Regions from separate parts of the Arthrobacter sp. AG1021 genome, predicted to be linked through region 1. Evidence: riboswitches for the same ligand, from Rfam matches in the RefSeq annotation. Region 1 holds a riboswitch; each other region holds the start of a gene.

Region 1 (6,098 bases):
GAACTGCAGCGCCATCGGCACCACCGGGTCGTTGGGGGAGCCGACCAGCCCGTCGCTGGGGCGCGGCTCGCGTTCGGCGTACCAGGTGTCTGCCTGCTTGGACCAGGTGGTGACGACCTTCTCCTCCATCTTGGTGGCCACCTTGGCCAGCCCGGAGAGCTTGTTGGAGGTCAGCACCAGGGCCGCGATGTGCGGGCAGATGCCGGGGGTGTCGCAGCTGCATTCGCCGGAGTCGATTTCCCAGCCGGCGGCGCCGCGGCGCAGCTGGACCATGGGCGAAAAGTCCTCGCCGCCGGCAAACACGGTGCCTTCGATCTGCCCCGATGACTCATCGAATTCAACATCGACCACGGCATTGGCTTCGTCGGCGAGTTTCTTGCCGTGGAAGAAGGGAACATTGCCCAAGAACGCCAGCAGGTGCCTTGCGTCGATGGTCGGTGGAACAGCATTAGTCATCCGCTAATCGTTTCACGTTCTGGCCCGTCGTGAAAGTTGAGAGCCCCCTACTGTGAATAATCCCTAACTGTCACGTAGCGTGGAGCCATGTCCCAAGTCTGGCCGTATCTTCCGGCGCGCGCCGTCAACATCACCTCACTGGCGGAATTCGACCGCTTGGCGGCCGAAGCGCTGGGTTTCCAGCGCTCCCGCGGCCGCAGCTGGCGGGTGCACCGGGTGGATCTGCGCGGGCGCGATACGGTGCTCGCCGCGCTGGACCTGGCCGAGGCGCTGTTCATCGACTGCCAGTTCAGTGAAGCCGGCCGCGCCCTGGTCCAGGGCACCGGCGGGTTGTGCATGGACTCGGGGGAGCAGCTGCCCTTCCGCACCAGCGACCGCGGGCTGTACACCCCCGAGGAACTGTACGAGGGAATCAGCACGCAGACCTATGAGCATGTGCCGGACGCGCGGATCTACACCTACTCGCAGCAGCACGGTCCGCGCCAGCTGCTGAGCGACGACCAGGCGATGGCAGCGACGCTGCACGACCACCACGTGGGGCAGGCGCTGATCTCCGAGGTCTACGACGGCGCCTTCAAGGACACCCCGATCATCGGAGTCATGGGCGGGCACGCCCTGAGCCGAGGCACCGAGCAGTACGCGCAGGCGCTGGACCTCGGGGCGCGGCTGACCCGCGCCGGATACGCCGTGGCCACCGGCGGGGGACCGGGAGCCATGGAAGCGGCGAACGCCGGTGCCTGGCTGGCCGACCGCGGGCGGGAGGAGATCTCCACGGCCCTGCAGATGCTGGCGGCGGAACCGGACGCGATCCACCGGCGCACCGGCTGGGCGCGCACCGCGCTCGCCGTGAAGGCCCGCTTTCCCTCGGAACGCACCTCGCTGGGGGTTCCGACCTGGTTCTTCGGGCACGAACCGCCGAACCTGTTCGCCACGCACATCGCCAAGTTCTTCGCCAACGCGACCCGCGAGGCGCTGCTGCTGGAGCAATCCAACGGCGGGATCGTGGTGCTGCCCGGTTCCGCCGGCACGGTGCAGGAAATCTTCCAGGACGCCTGCGAGAACTACTACGCCACCGGGGCCAGGGTGGTGCCGCTGGTGTTGGTCGGCCGCGAGCATTGGACCCGCACACTGCCGGCTTGGCAGCTGCTCAAGGCGCTGGCCGCCGAGCAGATCATGGAGGACAAGATCGCCCTGGTCGATTCGGTGGCCGAAGCGGTGGAATTCATCGGCGGCATGCAGTCGCTGCGCCGGCGCACCAGATTCTGAGAACGGCAACGGCCGCCGCCTGGTGAAGCAGGCGGCGGCCGTGGGAATGGCTCATCGAGCCGGCGGGGCTCAGGCCACGTTGGTGCCGAACAGCAAGCCGAGGCAGTAGGTGACTGCGGCGGCGCCCCAGCCGATGGCCAGCTGGCGCAGGCCGCGCTTCATCGGCGAGGCCCCGGACAGCAGCCCGACAATGCCGCCGGTGATCATCAGCGCGGCGCCGACCAGCAGCACCGAGGTGATGATCGCAGCCAGGCCTGACATGCCGAAGATGTAGGGAAGGATCGGGATGACCGCTCCGGAAGCGAACAGGCAGAAGGAGGTCGCCGCGGCGCCGGTAGCCGAGCCCAGTTCCTCGTGCTCGTTCGCCAGCTCTTCGGCCCGGGCTTCCGGGTTCAGCGAGAAGGACGGGTTGCAGTCGCAGGTGAACAAGCCCATGCGTTCTGCAGCGCGGTGCTCGGCATCCTCGTCGGTCATGCCGCGGGCCTTGTAGATGAGCACCAGTTCGTTGGCGTCCAAATCCAGGTCAGGGGCGGCGGTGAGCGTCACCTGAGTGGGACGCGAAGCCGTGAGCAGCTCGCGCTGCGAACGCACGGAGACGTATTCGCCGGCGGCCATGGACAGCGCGCCGGCCAGCAGGCCGGCGATGCCGGAGAACAGCACCAGTCCGGAGGAAACACCGGTCGCCCCGATGCCCATGACCAGGGCCAGGTTGGAGACCAGGCCGTCGTTGGCGCCGAAGACCGCGGCGCGGAAGTTGCCCGACAGCTGCGCGCGGCCCGCGGTGGCCAGGGCGCGGACGACTTCCTCGTGGACCTGCTCGTCGGCGGCCATCTGCGGCGACGCGTCGGCATCGGTCGCGTAGGGGGTGCTGCTTTCGGCCCGCTGCGCCAGCGCGAGCACGAACACCGAGCCGAAGCTCAGGGCGAGGAAACGCAGGAAGCTGCGACGCAGCGAGGGACGCACCGGGCGGGCATGCGCCCCGAGCTTGGTGCGCCAGTATTCCTCATGGCGTTCTTCCGCCGCGGCCAGTCCCAGCAGGATCTGCTTTTCCTGTCCGGTCTTCTTCTGGGCCAGCGCGCGGTAGATGGCGCCTTCGGCGACCTCGTCCGCAACGTACTTGCGCCAGCGGCGGATCTGGGCGGGGGTGGGCTCAGTCGTGGGGCTGTGTGACATCACGAGGATGACTCTCCTACGGCTTGGGATTTCTCAACGAAACCCGGGATTCTGTTCAGCCTCTCAGTTTAGCCAGCGAGATGGTGCCGGGGAATTTGGCAAGCCTAAAAGCAAGGCTGCGCCCATCGGGCTGCCCGGCGGACGCCACGAACACCACCAGCTCGCCGGCCGCGGGATCGAAGACCGGGCGCCGGGAGGAACGGGTGATCAGCCGCTCAAGGTGCGCCGGGTCTGAAATGTAGCGGGTGTACCAGCGGTCCTGCACGGTGAACTGCACCTGTCCGGTCTGCAGATCGATGATGGGGAGGACGGAAAATGCCATGACACGACAACTCTCGCTGAGCTCTTGCCCGCGCATCGGTCGATGCCCGGACCGCTTCTTCATCCGAACCACCCATGAACCTGGGGTTGGTGCGCGGCCAGTCGGAGCTTGGCGCCGCGTCTCGTGAAGCAACAGTGTCGATGCTACCGCCGCAATATTAAGTCGTGAAGTTTCATTCCGTAATATGAACTCCGCGCGAAGCCCTAGTCGGAGCCTCGCTTGGACTGCGCGGTCTGCTGCAGCCGGTCGCGCTGCTCCTGCCATTGCCGGGGCGTGTAGTCCGGCAGGTTCGGCGCTTCCGCGCGCAGCCCGACCTGCCCGTCCAGCAGCTCGCGGACGATGTCCAGATGGCCTGCATGGCGCGAGGTCTCTGCGATCATGTGCACCATGAGATGTTCCAGGGTGGTGTGCCGGTGGCGGACCCACCAGGGGACTTCGGCCGGGGAGGCGAGCTCCAGCTGGTCGAACCCGGCCTCGGCGAAGGCGATGGCCCGCTGGTAGAGCTCGATGACCTGCTGCGCGCTGGCATCGGCTGGCGGCATGAAATCCGCCTGCGGGTCGTCGATGTCCAGCAGCTGCTGGACGTAGGAGTCGTTGACCGGCCGATTGAGGCACGCACCGAAGTAGCCGTACTCGGTGATCGCCAGGTGGTGCACGACGCCCAGCACGTGCGTGCCGGTGGGGGTCATGGGCTGGCGGGCCAGCTCCTCGCCGAGCTGCCGGCTTTTGAAGATGACTGCCTGCCGCGCGTCGTTCAGGTATTCGCGCAGCCTGGCCGCGGTGCTGTTCGGGGTGTCGTCCATGGACCGAGTGTAGGTGCAGGCCACGGTTCGGGGAACCCGCTTCAGGAAATGGGAAGCCACCGAAGCCAAGGTGTCATATTCTTCCGCTCCGGTTGGCCGGAAGTTGCGTATTGGTAAACTGGGGACGCAGAGCGGCCGGCAGAAGTACACTCCAGCGGTCGCTGCCTATCCTTCGAGTGAACAGGTCCAGGTGCCCCACGGATGAAAGCTCTGCCCGTCGAACCCTCAGGCTCGTCAATCAACATCGGAGCACGGCTGCGCGGCGTCCGCCAGCAGCAGCACATGACGATCGACCAGGTCGCCGAGCTTTCCGGGTTGACCAAGGGGTTTCTTTCCCGCGTCGAACGCGACTTGACCAGTCCGTCGGTCTCCACGCTGCTCAAGCTCTGCGAGGTGCTGGGGATCGAGGTCGGGACCCTGTTCGAAGTACCGGACACGACTTTGGTGCGACTGGGGGATGCGCCGCGCATCTCGCTGGGAGGCTCGGGCATCACCGAGAAGCTGGTCACCCCGCGCGGCGAAAAGCGCGTCCAGGTCATTCGCGCCGAAGTGGAACCCCGGGGCAAGGGGGAGAACGAACTGTATTCGGTGGATTGCGAGCTCGAAGTGCTGCACGTGGCCTCCGGGGTGTTCACGCTGGTGCTGCCCGAACGGGTGGTCGAGCTCGCTGCGGGGGACACCATGACCTTTCCGGGGCGGGAACCGCACAGCTGGGAAAACCCCGGCGATGAACCTGCCGTGGTGCTCTGGACCCTGATTCTCTGAGTCTGTGCAGTGGCTCCCGGTGTGGTGTGACTCCCCGGACAGAGCCTGCCGCGAAGAGGCGCCGCGTTCACGGCTGGCCACTGCACCGCGTATTCTTGGAATAGTGCCCGCCGACGCAGGCAGGCTAGTGAAGACAGGAAGGAGTGCAATGGCGACTGGTAAATCCACCGGAAGCGCGGAGTCCAAACCGCACGAATTGCGCTCCATCGGCTGGTGGGCTTCGGCCCTGGTCGGCATCCTGGTCGGATCGACCCTTGCGTGGCTGCGGACCCAGCGCAACTTCTTTTTCCTTGGCGCCGCCATTCTCGCGGTCGTCATCATCATGCTGGGTGTGCGCACGATCCGCCGCCGGGCGCGGCATCCGGAAATGATGGAGGCCCGGACGTCCTGGGCCTACAACATTTGGGCTCTGGTCCTGATCGTCCTAGCCGGACCGGTGCAGCTGGTCTATGTTCCCGACGACATTAGCGAGCTCACCATCAAGTCGATCATCCTTTCGGTTGGATTCTGCCTGGGAATCCATGAAGTCGACCGCGCGATGGTCAAGGGTGCCACCTCGGCGAAAAAAGCCTGATCATCGGCCGGAAGGACGCCATCCCGCGCCGCGTTCTTTGGAACTTTTGACTTTCCCTTTGGTTTATTCGTCCAAGGATTTCTCCCCGCCTCTTTCGTAATGTGATCCACATCATTATTTTGAAAGGGGTTGCCATGACGCAAGCAGCGGCGAACCAGCAGGGCGCTGAGCCAGGACTCAAAAAGGTTCTCGGCAAGTGGGACGCACTGGCCATCGGCGTCGGAGCCATGATCGGCTTCGGCTGGGTGGTACTCACCGGTGACTGGATCACCACCGCCGGCCCGATCGGCGCTTCGCTGGCCATGCTGGTCGGCGGCGGCATCATGGCGGTCGTCGGCCTGACCTACGCCGAGCTCGTGGCGGCCATGCCCAAGGCCGGCGGAGAGCACAACTACCTGCTGCGCGCCATGGGTGCCCGCTGGTCCTTCGCCGGGTCCTGGGCCATCGTCGGCGGCTACATCACCATCGTCGCCTTCGAAGCGGTCGCGCTGCCCAAGTCGGTGCAGTACATCTTCCCCAACCTCTCGCAGATCAAGCTCTGGGACATCGCCGGCTCCGAGGTCTACCTGACCTGGGCCCTCGTGGGTGTGCTGGGCGCCGTGGTGATCACCTGGATCAATATCCGCGGCATCAAGACCGCCGGCCTGGTGCAGACCTTCGTGGTGCTCTTCCTGTTCATCATCGGCGCGATGCTGCTCACCGGCTCCTTCGCCAGCGGCGAATCGTCCAATATGGAACC
Region 2 (6,098 bases), on a different contig from region 1:
ACCGACAGCAGGGCGTCGGTGATCTTGCCGAAGATCGCGAGCAGGATGATGGTCAAGATCAAGCGGTCCAGACGGCCGTTGTTCTGCGAATCCGTCAGGAGGAATCCGAGCCCCATCGAGGCGCCGAGCAATTCTGCTGCCACGAGGAACAGCCAGGCCTGGGCCAGTGCAAGCCGGAGTCCGGAGAAAATGGACGGGACCACTGCCGGCAGCTGTACCGTACGCAGCAGGTTCAGGCCCTTGAACCCGAAGGAGCGTGCGGCTTCCACCAGCTGCGCATCGACGTGGCGCAGGGCCAGCGAGACGGTGGTGAAGACCGGGAAGAACGCGCCGATGATGATCAGCGTGACCTTGGAATCCTCGCCCATCTTCATCCACAGCACCAGCAGCGGTACCCAGGCAAGTGAAGGGACCGCGCGCAGAGCCCCGATGCTCAGGCTCAGCAGGGCGTCGGCGAGCTTGGACAGGCCCACCAGCGCGCCAAAGAGCAATCCGAGCAGCGAGCCGATCGCGAAGCCCAGTAGGACTCGCTGGGTGGAGATTCCGACATGCTTGCTCAGATCTCCGTCTTGGAACAGCTCACCGGCCGCGGCGAGCACCGCACCCGGGGTCGGCAGCGACCAGGGGGCGACGATGCCGCTGACCGTGACGTACTGCCATACCGCTACAATGACCACCGGCAGGATCAAGGACAACAGCCACTTGGGCGCCTGCAGGATCCGAGCGGCGAAGCCAGGTTTGTGCCGGTCGGCAGCGGCAGAGCTGCCGTCGGCTGCCTGGGAAATCTGAGTTGGCGTGGACATGATGATTACTCTCCGGAAATGTTCTTGGCGTCGGCCTTGGTGGCGAACTGATCATCCACCAGGGTGGCCAGCGCTTCGTCAACGGTTTCCTGCTTGGATACGTCGCCGCTGGCAACCAAGGTAGGGGCGATGTTGCCGAGCACCTTGGTGAAGGATTCGCCGGGAACGGTGTCCACGTCCAGGTTCGAGCGTTCGTTGATCACCGTCTGGGCGACTTCGGACTCCAGTCCTGCGACCTCGGCCAGAATGTCCGCGGTTTCGTCCGGATTCGCAACGGCCCATTCGCGGGCCTTCTCGTACGAGTCGACCACCAGCTGGGCCAGCTCCGGGCTTTCCTCGATGAAGTCCGCGCGGGCATTCAGTGCGCCGTAGGTGTTGTAGTCCAGGTTGCGGTGGAACAGCTTGGCGCCGTCCTGTTCGGCGGCGGCCATGATCGGGTCGAGACCGGACCATGCGTCGACCGAGCCGTTGGCCAACGCGGTGCGCCCATCGGCGTGCTGGACGTTCTGCAGGGTGATGTCCTTTTCGCTCAGACCGGCCTCCTCAAGGGTCTGCAGCAGGAAGAAGTACGGATCAGTGCCCTTGGTGGCGGCGACCGACTTGCCCTTCAGGTCTGCCGGGATGGTGATCTTCGAGTCCTTGTTGACCACCAGCGCCGCCCATTCAGGCTGCGAGTAGAGCGAAATGGTCTTGATCGGCGAGCCGTTGGAGCGGGCCAGCAGTGCGGCGGAGCCAGCGGTGGAACCGACCTGCACAGCGTCGGCGCGCAGCGCTTCATTTGCCTTGTTCGATCCGGCGGATTGGATCCACTCGACGGTGACACCCTGTTCCTTGGCTGCCGCATCCAGCCAACCCTTTTCCTTGAGCACCAGGCTCAGCGGGTTGTAGGTGGCGTAGTCGATGGACAGGGTTTTGCCGTCGCCGGCTGCCGAGGCGTTCTCTCCGGCACAGCCGGAGAGGGCCACGGCACCGACGGTCAGGGCGGTGATGGACAGTGCGGTACGACGGGTGACACGGTTTGCGAGCATGGAAATTCCTTGATTTGTGCGTGCGAGTGCAGCGGCTGCGTGGATGCAGCCGTAGAAGAAAGTCGAGATGCCGGTGGCGAAGCCGGTATTAGTGGTTTGCGGTGTCGACGCCCAGCAGTCCCAGCAGGTGGGCGCGGTTGGTGACGAACAGTGCGTCGCTGTGGCTGCGCGGGTGCGCCGCGGACAGCCGGAGGTCCTCGATGACCGTCGCTGATTGCTGGCCATTGGCACGCCCCAGGACGATCACCCGATCTGCCAGGGTCAGCGCCTCGTCGACGTCGTGGGTCACCACCAGGACGGTGGTCGGGAACGACGCATGGATGGACAGGAGCAGGTCCTGCATTTTCAGGCGGGTCAGTGCATCCAGTGCGCCGAATGGTTCATCGAGCAGCAGCACGCCGGGGCGGCGGGCCAGTGCTCGGGCGAGCGATACGCGCTGTGCCATGCCGCCGGAAATTTCGCGTGGCCGCAGATCGGCCGCGTGGGTCAACCCGGTCAGCTCCAGCAGCTGGTTGATGAGTTCAATGCCGGCCGGCTTGCTGGTCCCCGGAGCCAGTCCGAGTGCGATGTTCTCGCGCACCGAACGCCATGGCAGCAGCCGTGGCTCCTGGAAGGCCACCGCGCACAGCTCGTTGATGTCGTTGACTTCCCGGGTGCCGGTGAAGACTGCGCCGCCCGTGGGGTGGTCCAAGCCGGACACCGAGCGAAGCAGCGTCGACTTGCCGCAGCCGCTGGCTCCGAGGATCGCCACAACCTGTCCTGCTTCGATGTGGAGGTTGACGTCTGCGAGGACGGTGCGCTGCTCCTTCTTGGTGGTGAAGGTGCGCGAGACATTGTGGAAGTCCACGGACAGCGCGCTGGATGCGCTGGTTGCAACCTCGGTCTGAGGCAGGGCAAAGGCAGTAGCCATGATCATCTCCATCGGTCCTGGCGGTAGCACCGGCCGTGAATTCCGGGAATTCAACGGTGGTTGCTGCGGCGTCGTAGAGCCAGATCTCTCGGCCGCTCGGGATGGTTACGCATCCATTACACGCATTCGAACGATTCCATTGCAAATCCTGCGTAACATGAAAAATATTCGATGTAAGCGCGTAATCTGTGGGATATTTCGTTATTTATTTCATTGAGCGTTGGTTTGATCGATCTTTGCCCCTCCTCCTTGGGTCATCTTCGGCGGTTCGCGGCAATCGGCACTCGCGAGTCCCTGCAACCCGTGCGTTTTCAGCGACGAAATATGACTTCGGGGCTTGGAGCCGCCCGATTGTTACGGCTACAAATGATTACGACCCATCCAGAGCGGCTGAGAGATCTGGCTCCACGACGCCGCAGCAACCACCCATGACAGGGACGGTGCTACCGCCAGGATCGATGGAAAGAATCGAGGACTTTTTATGTCTTTTGGCGCACCCCAAAACGATTTTGAGGTGGACTTTAACACGCTGAGCACCCCGGGCGCCGGCAATGCGCTGGAGCTTGACGAGTTCACCGAAGACCGTCCGACCCGCCAGCTGCTCAAGGTGACTCCGGGGCCGGGGGCCGACGAAGACTACGAGCGCCTTGCAGCGATTTTCCGTCCGGTGTTCGCCCAGATCGCCGCCGGCGCCAAGGAGCGCGACCGCAACCGCATCCTGCCCTTCGAGCAGGTGGGCCTGCTGAACCGCGACCGCTTCGGGGCGCTGCGCCTGCCGGTCGCCGACGGCGGCCACGGGGCCCGGCTCAGCGACGTCTTCCGCCTGCTCATCGAGCTTTCCGAGGCCGATTCCCATATCGGCCAGCTCTGGCGCGCGCACATTGCCTTTGTCGAGGACGCGCTGCGCCTGCAGGACGAGCAGCTGAAGGCTAAGTGGTTCGCCCGCATCGCGGCCGGGCAGATCGTTGGCAACGCCTACACCGAAAGCGGCGGCAACGCGCTGGGCACGCTGAACACCAAGGCCAGCCAGGTCGACGGCCGCTGGGTGGTCAACGGCGAGAAGTACTACTGCACCGGCACCATCTTCGCGGACTGGACCACCGTCGCGGTGGCCCATCCGGAGCGCCCGGGACGCCAGATCGCCGTGGTCTCTACCCAGCACAGCGGCGTGAAGATCCTGGACGACTGGGACGGCTTCGGCCAGGGGCTGACCGGCACCGGAACCACCGAGTTCCACCAGGTGCCGGTGGACAGCTTCATGCCGGAGGATCCCAACGACCCCGAGGCCTCGATCTTCCAGCTGGTGCTCATGGCGGTGCAGGCAGGCATCGGCCGCGCGGCGCTGAACGACATGCGCAGCTCGGTGCAGGCGCGCACCCGCAGCTTCACCACCGGCACCGGCGTCCCGGTGCACCGCGAACCGCAGGTGCTGCAGCTGGTGGGGGAGGTCTCCGCGGAGGTCTTCGCCGCGGACTCGGTGGTCATCGGCGCGGTGCTGGAGGTCGAAGCCGCGCTGCAGGACGCGCAGCTGAACGCGGAGGAGCGCTTCGCGGTCTGCGAGCTGGCCGCCAACCGGGCGCAGACCATCGTGCAGCCGCTAGTCATCAGCGCCACCAGCAAGCTCTTCGACGGACTGGGCGCCTCGTCCACCCGCAGCAGCTGCAACATGGACCGGCACTGGCGCAACGCACGCACCATCGCCACCCACAACCCAGCGATCTACAAGGCGCGCATCGTGGGGGACTACGAGATCAACGGGGTCCAACCCCAGCGCCTCTCGGTCACCGGCGACCTCGCCGCACCCACCGGGCACCACGCCAGCTAGCGGCCGCCGCGCCGCGCACCCACCAGACTTCCACTTCTCAACCACGAACAAGGGGCACATCCATGAGCGAGAACCAGCCACACAACGCGAAGCGGGAAATCCTCTTCAACGCCTTCGACATGAACTGCGTCGCCCACCAGTCCCCGGGCCTGTGGCGCCACCCGAAGGACAAGGCCGCCGACTACAAGACCATCGGCTACTGGACCCACCTGGCCAAGGTGCTGGAAAAGGGCAAGTTCGACGGCCTGTTCATCGCCGACGTGCTGGGCACCTACGACGTGTACAACGGCACCAACGAGTCCCCGCTGCGCACCGGCGCCCAGGCCCCGGTCAACGACCCGTTCCTGCTGGTCTCCGCCATGGCCGCGGTGACCGAGAACCTCGGCTTCGGCGTCACCGCCGGCACCGCCTACGAGCACCCGTATCCCTTCGCCCGCCGCCTGGCCACCCTCGACCACCTGACCAACGGCCGCGTGGGCTGGAACGTGGTCACCGGCTACCTGCCTTCGGCCGCCCGCAACATGGGCCAGGAAGACCAGATGGAGCACGATGAGCGCTACGACCATGCGGACGAATACCTCGAGGTGGTCTACAAGCTGCTCGAAGGCTCCTGGGAAGACGACGCGGTGCAGGCCGACAAGGAAACCGGCGTCTACACCGACCCGGCCAAGGTGCACCCGATCAACCACGATGGCAAGTACTTCAAGGTTCCGGGCATCGCCATTACCGAGCCGAGCACCCAGCGCACCCCGGTCATCTACCAGGCAGGCACCTCGCCGCGCGGCCTGAAGTTCGCCGCGCAGAACGCGGAGGCGGTTTTCGTGACCAGCCCGACCCGCGAAATGCTCAAGGACACCGTCACCAAGATCCGCGACCATGCCGAGGCCGCGGGCCGCGGCCGCTACGACATCAAGATCTTCGCGATGCAGACCATCATCACCGCCGAGGATTCGGCAGCAGCCCAGGCCAAGTATGAGGACTACAAGTCCTATGCGGACATCGAGGGCGCCATGGTGCTGATCTCCGGCTGGATGGGCATCGATTTGTCCACCTTCAACCCGGACGAGGTCATCGGCGCCGACGTGAAGTCCAACGCCATCCAGTCTTCCGTGGCCACCTTCCAGAAGGCCAGCGGCGACGAGGGCAACCCGTGGACCGTGCGCCAGCTGGCCGAATGGGTTGGCGTGGGCGGCTTCGGCCCGATCACCGTGGGCTCCGGCGCCGAGGTCGCCGAAAAGCTCATCGACTGGGTCAACTACACCGACGTCGACGGCTTCAACCTGGCCTACGCCATCACCCCGGGCACCTTCGAGGACATCGTCGAGTACGTGGTTCCCGAGCTGCAGGCCCGCGGCGCGTACAAGACCGAGTACGCCGACGGCTCGCTGCGCAACAAGCTGTTCGGCGCAGGCGACCACGTCAAGGACACCCACCGCGCGGCGTCCTTCAAGGTCTCCAACCGCTTGGCCGCCCAGGTCTGATCCCGGAACTACCGCACGGCCTACCGGCCCCGCAGCCCAGTCAAGGGCGGC
Region 3 (6,098 bases), on a different contig from region 1:
TCGAGGCCTGCCAGCAGCTGGACGGTCTTACCCAAGCCCATGTCGTCCGCCAGCACCCCGCCCAGCGAATGCGTGCGCAGGAAGTTCAGCCAGGCGGCGCCTTGCTCCTGGTACGGTCGCAGTTGCGCCGTGAACGAGTCGGGGAGGTCGATCTTCTCCAGCTGCTCGCCGTTGGTCAGTTCAGACATGGTCTGGAGCCACTGGTTTTCCTGGGCTTCGATGATGCCCAAGTCCACCAATTCCTGCCACCAGTCGATGCTCAAGCGGTGGATTCGGATGCTGTTGCCGGACACGGTGCCCAGTTCCCCGGCTTCCTGGACCAGCTGGCGCAGCTGGTGGAATTCCGGTCCGTCAATCGGAATCACCGTCATGTCCTCAAGGACCAAGTATTCGTCCCCCATGGTTAATGCGGAAAGCAATTCGGCGAACGGCACCTTCATCCCGTTGATGGACACCTCGACGGCCAGGTCGAACCAGTCTCCGGTGCTCTCCCCCGCTTCGATGCTCACCTTGGCCGGTTCGGAATTCAGTGAATAGCTCGGCAATTGCTCGTGGCCGGTGATGAGGATATCCGGGTGTTCCTCAAGCAACGGAAGCAGGTACATGACGAATTCAATGGCTTGGCTCTTGGAGAGTTCTTGTTCTGGGAAGACACCGTTCTTGGTCGTCTGGCCCAGTGGTTGGTCCCCGCCGAGCTTGTCGTTCACCGAGCTGATGATCTCGCGTTCAACCGACTTCTGGCGTGGCGATTTGGGCGGATATTTCCATGCAAAGCTCATGGTCAAACCAGTTCCAGTTTCAGCCAGCTGAAGCTGGAGCACCGGGCGTGCCGGCTGGGGAACCCTGTAGCTGGCATCTTCGCTGCGCACCGGTGCCACCTGCCGAAGGGAGTTCAGGTACCCAGTTTCGAAGTCCTCGATGTCTTTGGTCGGAACCATCATTGCGCCGGCGCTGATGAGATCCCTCAGCTCCGGCCCTACCGCGTCTTCCAGCGGTGCCAGTGAAAGATTTTTCGCCTTGTCCAGCGGTTTGTCGGCAAAGGCAATCATGGACGGCGGGTTGCCCAATGCCAAGACGTTATCCGTTTCGCCGTTCGGACCGCGGAAAATGCCTTCAATGGTCAGGCCGCTGTCGTTTCGCCGCAAGTCGAGAAAGGCCGAACCCGAAAGATCCGCCAAAGACACCTCGCTGCGGTTGCTGGCGTTGCCGTTGACAATGTGAATTCCGGTTTCATGGATCAGGTCGAAGGCTTCGCGCAGGTCTTTGCCGGGCAAGTTGTTCAGGATGATCCAGTCGGTGGCATCCCAGACATGGCCATACTGGTCATGCTGGGATCGTTCGTTGAGCATGACCAATTCGTTGGCGGCGCGGCGCTGCTCCTTGGCGAACCTGCCGTCAAATGGCAGCTTACGCCAAGATACTCCGGTCTGGACCCAGGGGCTGCGGGTTCCCCTGCGGGCCGGACGCGCGTTGAGGTTCAAGGTCGGCCGGCCAAATCGAGTGGCGGGGATGACTTTGAGGATCAGTCCCAGTGGTTCCTCTTCAAGGTCGTTTTCGTGCTCAGCACCGGTAGGCAGCTGCGGAAGCAGCCGCTTCAGGGTCCGTTCCCACTGCGGGGCCTGCGGGGCTTTCCAGGTGTCTTCTGCCCTGACTACATCCGAAACTGCGAAGCCGCCGCTGCCGATCTGGGTTGCTTCCACGAGCAACGCTGCGACATCCGCGCAGGAATATTCTTCCGGATGCGCATCGCAACGGCTGCTGAAGCTGATGCTCGTGCCCTCGATGGAAAGCTGTACCACGACGAAGGCCCGGAGAACCCAGCCGGAAACGATCGAACGACCGGGCATCTGCCGACGGTCTGAAATGGTCACCTGCCCGGAATTGGCCATCAGCCACCCTTGGCTGTACTCGCCTTCGGTGACCAGGGTTTGAGCGGCGACGGGGGTCAGCTGGTATTCCATGCTCACAACTTCTCGGGTAGGAGGCCGCGCCGTAACTGCGCGGAGTTCGTGATCAATTCTATCGACGCAATGGACAGTTCTTCCTGTGACGAAACATGAAGAAAGCTATTTACCAACCACGAAGAAACCCGGTAGAAAAGTAACTACTGAATCACGAGTTCCAATCACACAAGCCCTGGCTGGTTGGACGGCAACCCTATTCGCGTCATTGTGCGGGGTGCTCCAGGTGATGATTCGACGGATCTGAAAGACAGGTTCGTAAGCGATGGCGCCCCTTGCGCCAGAAAGGGGATTATTTCCTCATGTCTACCGCAGCTTCCACCCTTTCCGTTGCCGAAGATCGTTCAGCCCGCCTGCAGCAGGCTGGCGCCGGCTGGGGAGAACGCATCTCCACTGCTCCGGACAGCGCCAAACTGACCTTCACTGTTCAGGGCGAGGGCTTCGGCTCGGTGGCCAGCAACATCGTTTCGGGCAAGCACACCTTCACCGTCGACGAGCCAGCTGCCCTGGGCGGCGACGATCTGGCCGCGAGCCCGGTCGAGTACGCGCTGGGCGCATTGATCTCCTGCCAGGTCGTTGTCTACCGACTCTATGCAGAGCAGCTGAACATCCAGGTCGACGACGTGAAGATCGTGGCCAACGGAAACCTGGACGTGCGCGGCCTGTTCGGTATCGACAAGTCGATCCGCCCCGGCTTCACCTCGGTGGATCTCGATGTGCAGATCACCGGCCCGGAAACCGCTGAGCGCTACGACGAATTGCGCCAGGCAGTCGACGCCCACTGCCCGGTTCTGGATCTGTTCGCCAATCCGGTGCCGGTGAGCACAAAGATCTCGCTGGTTTCCAACAACTAGCTGATCAGCATGGCGTTGCCCGCTTCACGGGCGACGCCATGCTTTACACAGAGCCTTGTTTCCACGGCGTGGCACTCATAGGCTGACTGCGAAGGCTAAGGACCGGAAGAAGCTGCCATGTCTGCGCCGAAAATTGTCCAGTGGGACCCAAGGATCCCGAGGCGTCTCGGCAGTGTTGCGACCGGAGAGCAGAACCGCACGGCCATGAAGCAAAACGCCATCGAGATCGGCGGCTACATCCCGCTGAGGGACTGGCGCTGTGCTGGGGAAACGCGTCAACGGATCTGACCACCTGTCTGATGAATGAGTGGGTCTACGACCGCAAGATGACCGATGAAGGAACTGGTCAGCCTGCTGAGCAATTGGACAGTAAGCGAACTAACCACAATTACGACCAGACTCGGCATCCCTGCGAGCCTGCTTCACGCCTGGTCGATGCCGTTACCGACGGATACTGTGCTCCCCTGCACCGCTAGTTTCCGACCGGCTGGTCGCTATAAAGGATGTAGAGATTTCTAGGGTACGTATTCCTGCCGGCAAACGTGTGAGCACCATGGGAGCGTCGGCCAACCGCGACGAAAGCGCTTTCGGAGATCCCGACGACATCCTCCTCGACCGGCATCCCAGCCTGAACTCGCTTTACGGGGCAGGGATCCACAACTGCCCCGGTGCGCCCCTGGCACGGCTGGAACTGCGGGTATTGATCGAAGAACTGATCTTGCGCGTCCACCGGCTGGTGTCCATCGAGAACGATCCGCCGGTCCGCGCCCACTTCCCCGGCAGTGGATTCAGCAAGCTTCCGCTGATCATCTGGTAGTTGGTCGCCAATTTGTCGGAAGAACCGGATAGATTCTAGTCAACAATTAGCTCATCGCACCGGGGAGTCCTGACCTAATGACCGACTACCGCTCTTTCGACCGCACACAACTGATTTCCCGCTACGGCCAGTTGACGTCACCCGAGCAGGCTTGGGCCTGCATGGATATGACTCGTCAGAAACTAATCGACATGATTCACCAGCATGAGCCATTCGAGGAACAGCCTAGGCCCCATTTCCCACCAAACGCGCTGCTGAACCGCCAGCGCAACGAAATCGGTGCCGAGATGCCCTTCACGCTGGGATCCGAAAAGAAGTTGTACTTCTGCTGGGAGCCTGACGCGATCGGTGCCGCAGCCTACCTCGATGTGTCCAGGATGGATCAACGCGTCTGGAATATCGGGGAAGAAATTTCGGCAGGCACCATGGTACTTACCGTCCTTGCCACGACGCCGCCGTTGGTTATGGCATTGGAAACTGTGAATTCATTAGAAGGGCGAACCTACGATGTCCGCCGTGAGGCAACATTCGCCCAGCCGATTTCGTTGCTGGACCTCGAACAGCTGTGCGATTCCGGGCTGCCTCGATCTTCGCAGGCGCTCAATCCCCAGCTCGCGGAGCGCGTTCTCAACGCGTTGACCGGGCTCGTTGAAAATCCGCGCCCGTTGTACCTCGATGCGGGAGCCTGCGGGGTCGATAGCGAGTCGGAAGCTACAGCCACGGTGCATGCCTTGGCCCTCGCGCAGCGACATGATTCAGAAACCGACTACTGCGACGGCTGCCAGACTAATATCAAGGGCAGGAGTACGGTTCACTTCTTCCGCGATCGTCATGTCGATCTGCATTGGGACATCCAGGACCATGTTGATGACGCAGCGTTGCTATGCGCCGATTGCCACCGGCTGATGCACGCACCCACGCTCAAGCATCTCCAGAGAATGCTCGTTGCCTGCCCGGGCTGCGGAGCCCGGAATCCGAAGGAATATTTCTGGGGTATGCCGGCCTTCCCGCCCGATGAAGAGGAATACGTCGTTGGCGGCTGCGCCATTCCGAACCCTCCGGTGCCGAGGTATTCCTGCCGCAACTGCGAACTGAGCTTCGGTGAGCATCCCCATTGGGTGTCGGAACCATTGGCCGACTGATTCCTAGTCTTGCCCAGTGACATGCAGACGCAAAAAGCCGAGGCCTTCAATCCATTCTTGGATCGAAGGCCTCGGCTTTGGTCTTGCTATCGGGTTTGCGAGTAGAACCAGTTGATGTGTTCTTCGAGCAGCTGGGCCGCGCGCTCGCGCTGGTCCGTGGCGAACGCGTGGTGGATCGCCTTGTGCTGGCGGCGCAGCGTGCGCACGATCGGCTGCCAGGACTCGTCATCCGGGATCGACGCGGCCACGTAGTCGCTGATCGAGTTGCGCAGCGACTCCATCATGGACTCGACCACCGCATTGCCTGCCGTGGAAGCCAGCAGCACGTGGAACTCCGCATCGATGCGGTGGAACTCGTCGCGCGAAAGCTGCGGGTCGTCCATGCGCATGATCAGCACGGCGGTGCGGTCCAGGACCTGCTGCGCGTACACGGTGTCCCGCGGGTGCATCTGCGCGGCCCAGGTTTCCAGCAGGATGCGTGATTCCACGATCTCGCGCACATTGATCCCCTTGGCCGCCACGTGCAGTCGCAGCGCCTGGGAGATTCCGGCTGAGGGCTCGGAAATGATCACCGCGCCGGAGTTCGGGCCCGAACCGGTAGAGGTCCGCACGATCCCCATCACGTCGAGGATGCGGATCGCGTCGCGCACCGAAGCGCGGGAGATACCGTGCTGCTCGGCCAGCGCCCGCTCACCGGGGAGTTGGTCGCCCAATGTGAGGACTCCTGACCGCAGGTCGTTCTCAATTGCGGTGAGAACTACCTGGTAGGCACGTGGAGCTGGATTTACTGACATCAAGACCCAATTTTAGCCCGGATTCGGGCTACGGCAGCATCCAGGAGAGGACCGGGGTGGACTGCAGGTAAACCAGCACGCACAGCACCAGCAGCATGCCCACGGACCAGCCGGCGACCTTCTTCAGGATGACCGACTCTTGGCCTTCCATCTTCACCGCGGTGGCGGCGATGGCCAGGTTCTGCGGGGAGATCAGCTTGCCGACCACGCCGCCGGAGGTGTTGGCGGCGACCAGCAGGGTCGGGTCGATGCCGGCGTTCATGCCGGCGGTCTGCTGCAGCTTGGCGAACAGCGCGTTGGCCGAGGTGTCCGAACCGGTCACCGCGGTGCCGATCCAGCCCAGGATTGGCGACAGGAAGGCGAAGAACGCTCCGGTGCCGGCAAGCCAGGTGCCCACGGTGATGGTCTGGCCGGACAGGTTCATCACGTAGGCCAGGCCCAGCACCGACAGGATGGTCAGCGCGGCGTAGCGCATGTTGTAGACGGTGTGCCAGACTTCGGCCATGCCGCGGCCGAAGGTCATCTTGTAC

The links. Region 1 has a riboswitch for S-adenosylmethionine ahead of DFO58_RS08300 (hypothetical protein). Riboswitches for the same ligand answer to the same signal wherever they lie in the genome.
Region 2: another riboswitch for S-adenosylmethionine. It lies ahead of DFO58_RS14760 (ABC transporter ATP-binding protein); the one in region 1 lies ahead of DFO58_RS08300 (hypothetical protein).
Region 3: another riboswitch for S-adenosylmethionine. It lies ahead of DFO58_RS11575 (OsmC family protein); the one in region 1 lies ahead of DFO58_RS08300 (hypothetical protein).

Annotation. Positions count from the first base shown of each region.
Region 1 covers NZ_RBLB01000007.1:630,132-636,229, reverse strand. The annotation lists gene DFO58_RS08315 (DEAD/DEAH box helicase) at 1-456, opposite strand, end outside; gene DFO58_RS08310 (LOG family protein) at 544-1,722, shown strand; gene DFO58_RS08305 (VIT1/CCC1 transporter family protein) at 1,792-2,895, opposite strand; gene DFO58_RS08300 (hypothetical protein) at 2,951-3,217, opposite strand; SAM riboswitch class IV at 3,233-3,346, opposite strand; gene DFO58_RS08295 (DinB family protein) at 3,421-4,020, opposite strand; gene DFO58_RS08290 (helix-turn-helix domain-containing protein) at 4,222-4,785, shown strand; gene DFO58_RS08285 (hypothetical protein) at 4,934-5,359, shown strand; gene DFO58_RS08280 (amino acid permease) at 5,494-6,098, shown strand, end outside.
Region 2 covers NZ_RBLB01000010.1:253,540-259,637, reverse strand. The annotation lists gene DFO58_RS14770 (ABC transporter permease) at 1-803, opposite strand, end outside; gene DFO58_RS14765 (aliphatic sulfonate ABC transporter substrate-binding protein) at 809-1,831, opposite strand; gene DFO58_RS14760 (ABC transporter ATP-binding protein) at 1,920-2,741, opposite strand; SAM riboswitch class I at 2,747-2,849, opposite strand; SAM riboswitch class I at 3,116-3,206, shown strand; gene DFO58_RS14755 (acyl-CoA dehydrogenase family protein) at 3,256-4,566, shown strand; gene DFO58_RS14750 (LLM class flavin-dependent oxidoreductase) at 4,629-6,047, shown strand.
Region 3 covers NZ_RBLB01000009.1:83,404-89,501, forward strand. The annotation lists gene DFO58_RS11570 (DEAD/DEAH box helicase) at 1-1,961, opposite strand, end outside; SAM riboswitch class IV at 2,111-2,232, shown strand; gene DFO58_RS11575 (OsmC family protein) at 2,264-2,815, shown strand; gene DFO58_RS11580 (cytochrome P450) at 3,312-3,632, shown strand; gene DFO58_RS11585 (hypothetical protein) at 3,710-4,774, shown strand; gene DFO58_RS11590 (GntR family transcriptional regulator) at 4,861-5,568, opposite strand; gene DFO58_RS11595 (L-lactate permease) at 5,597-6,098, opposite strand, start outside.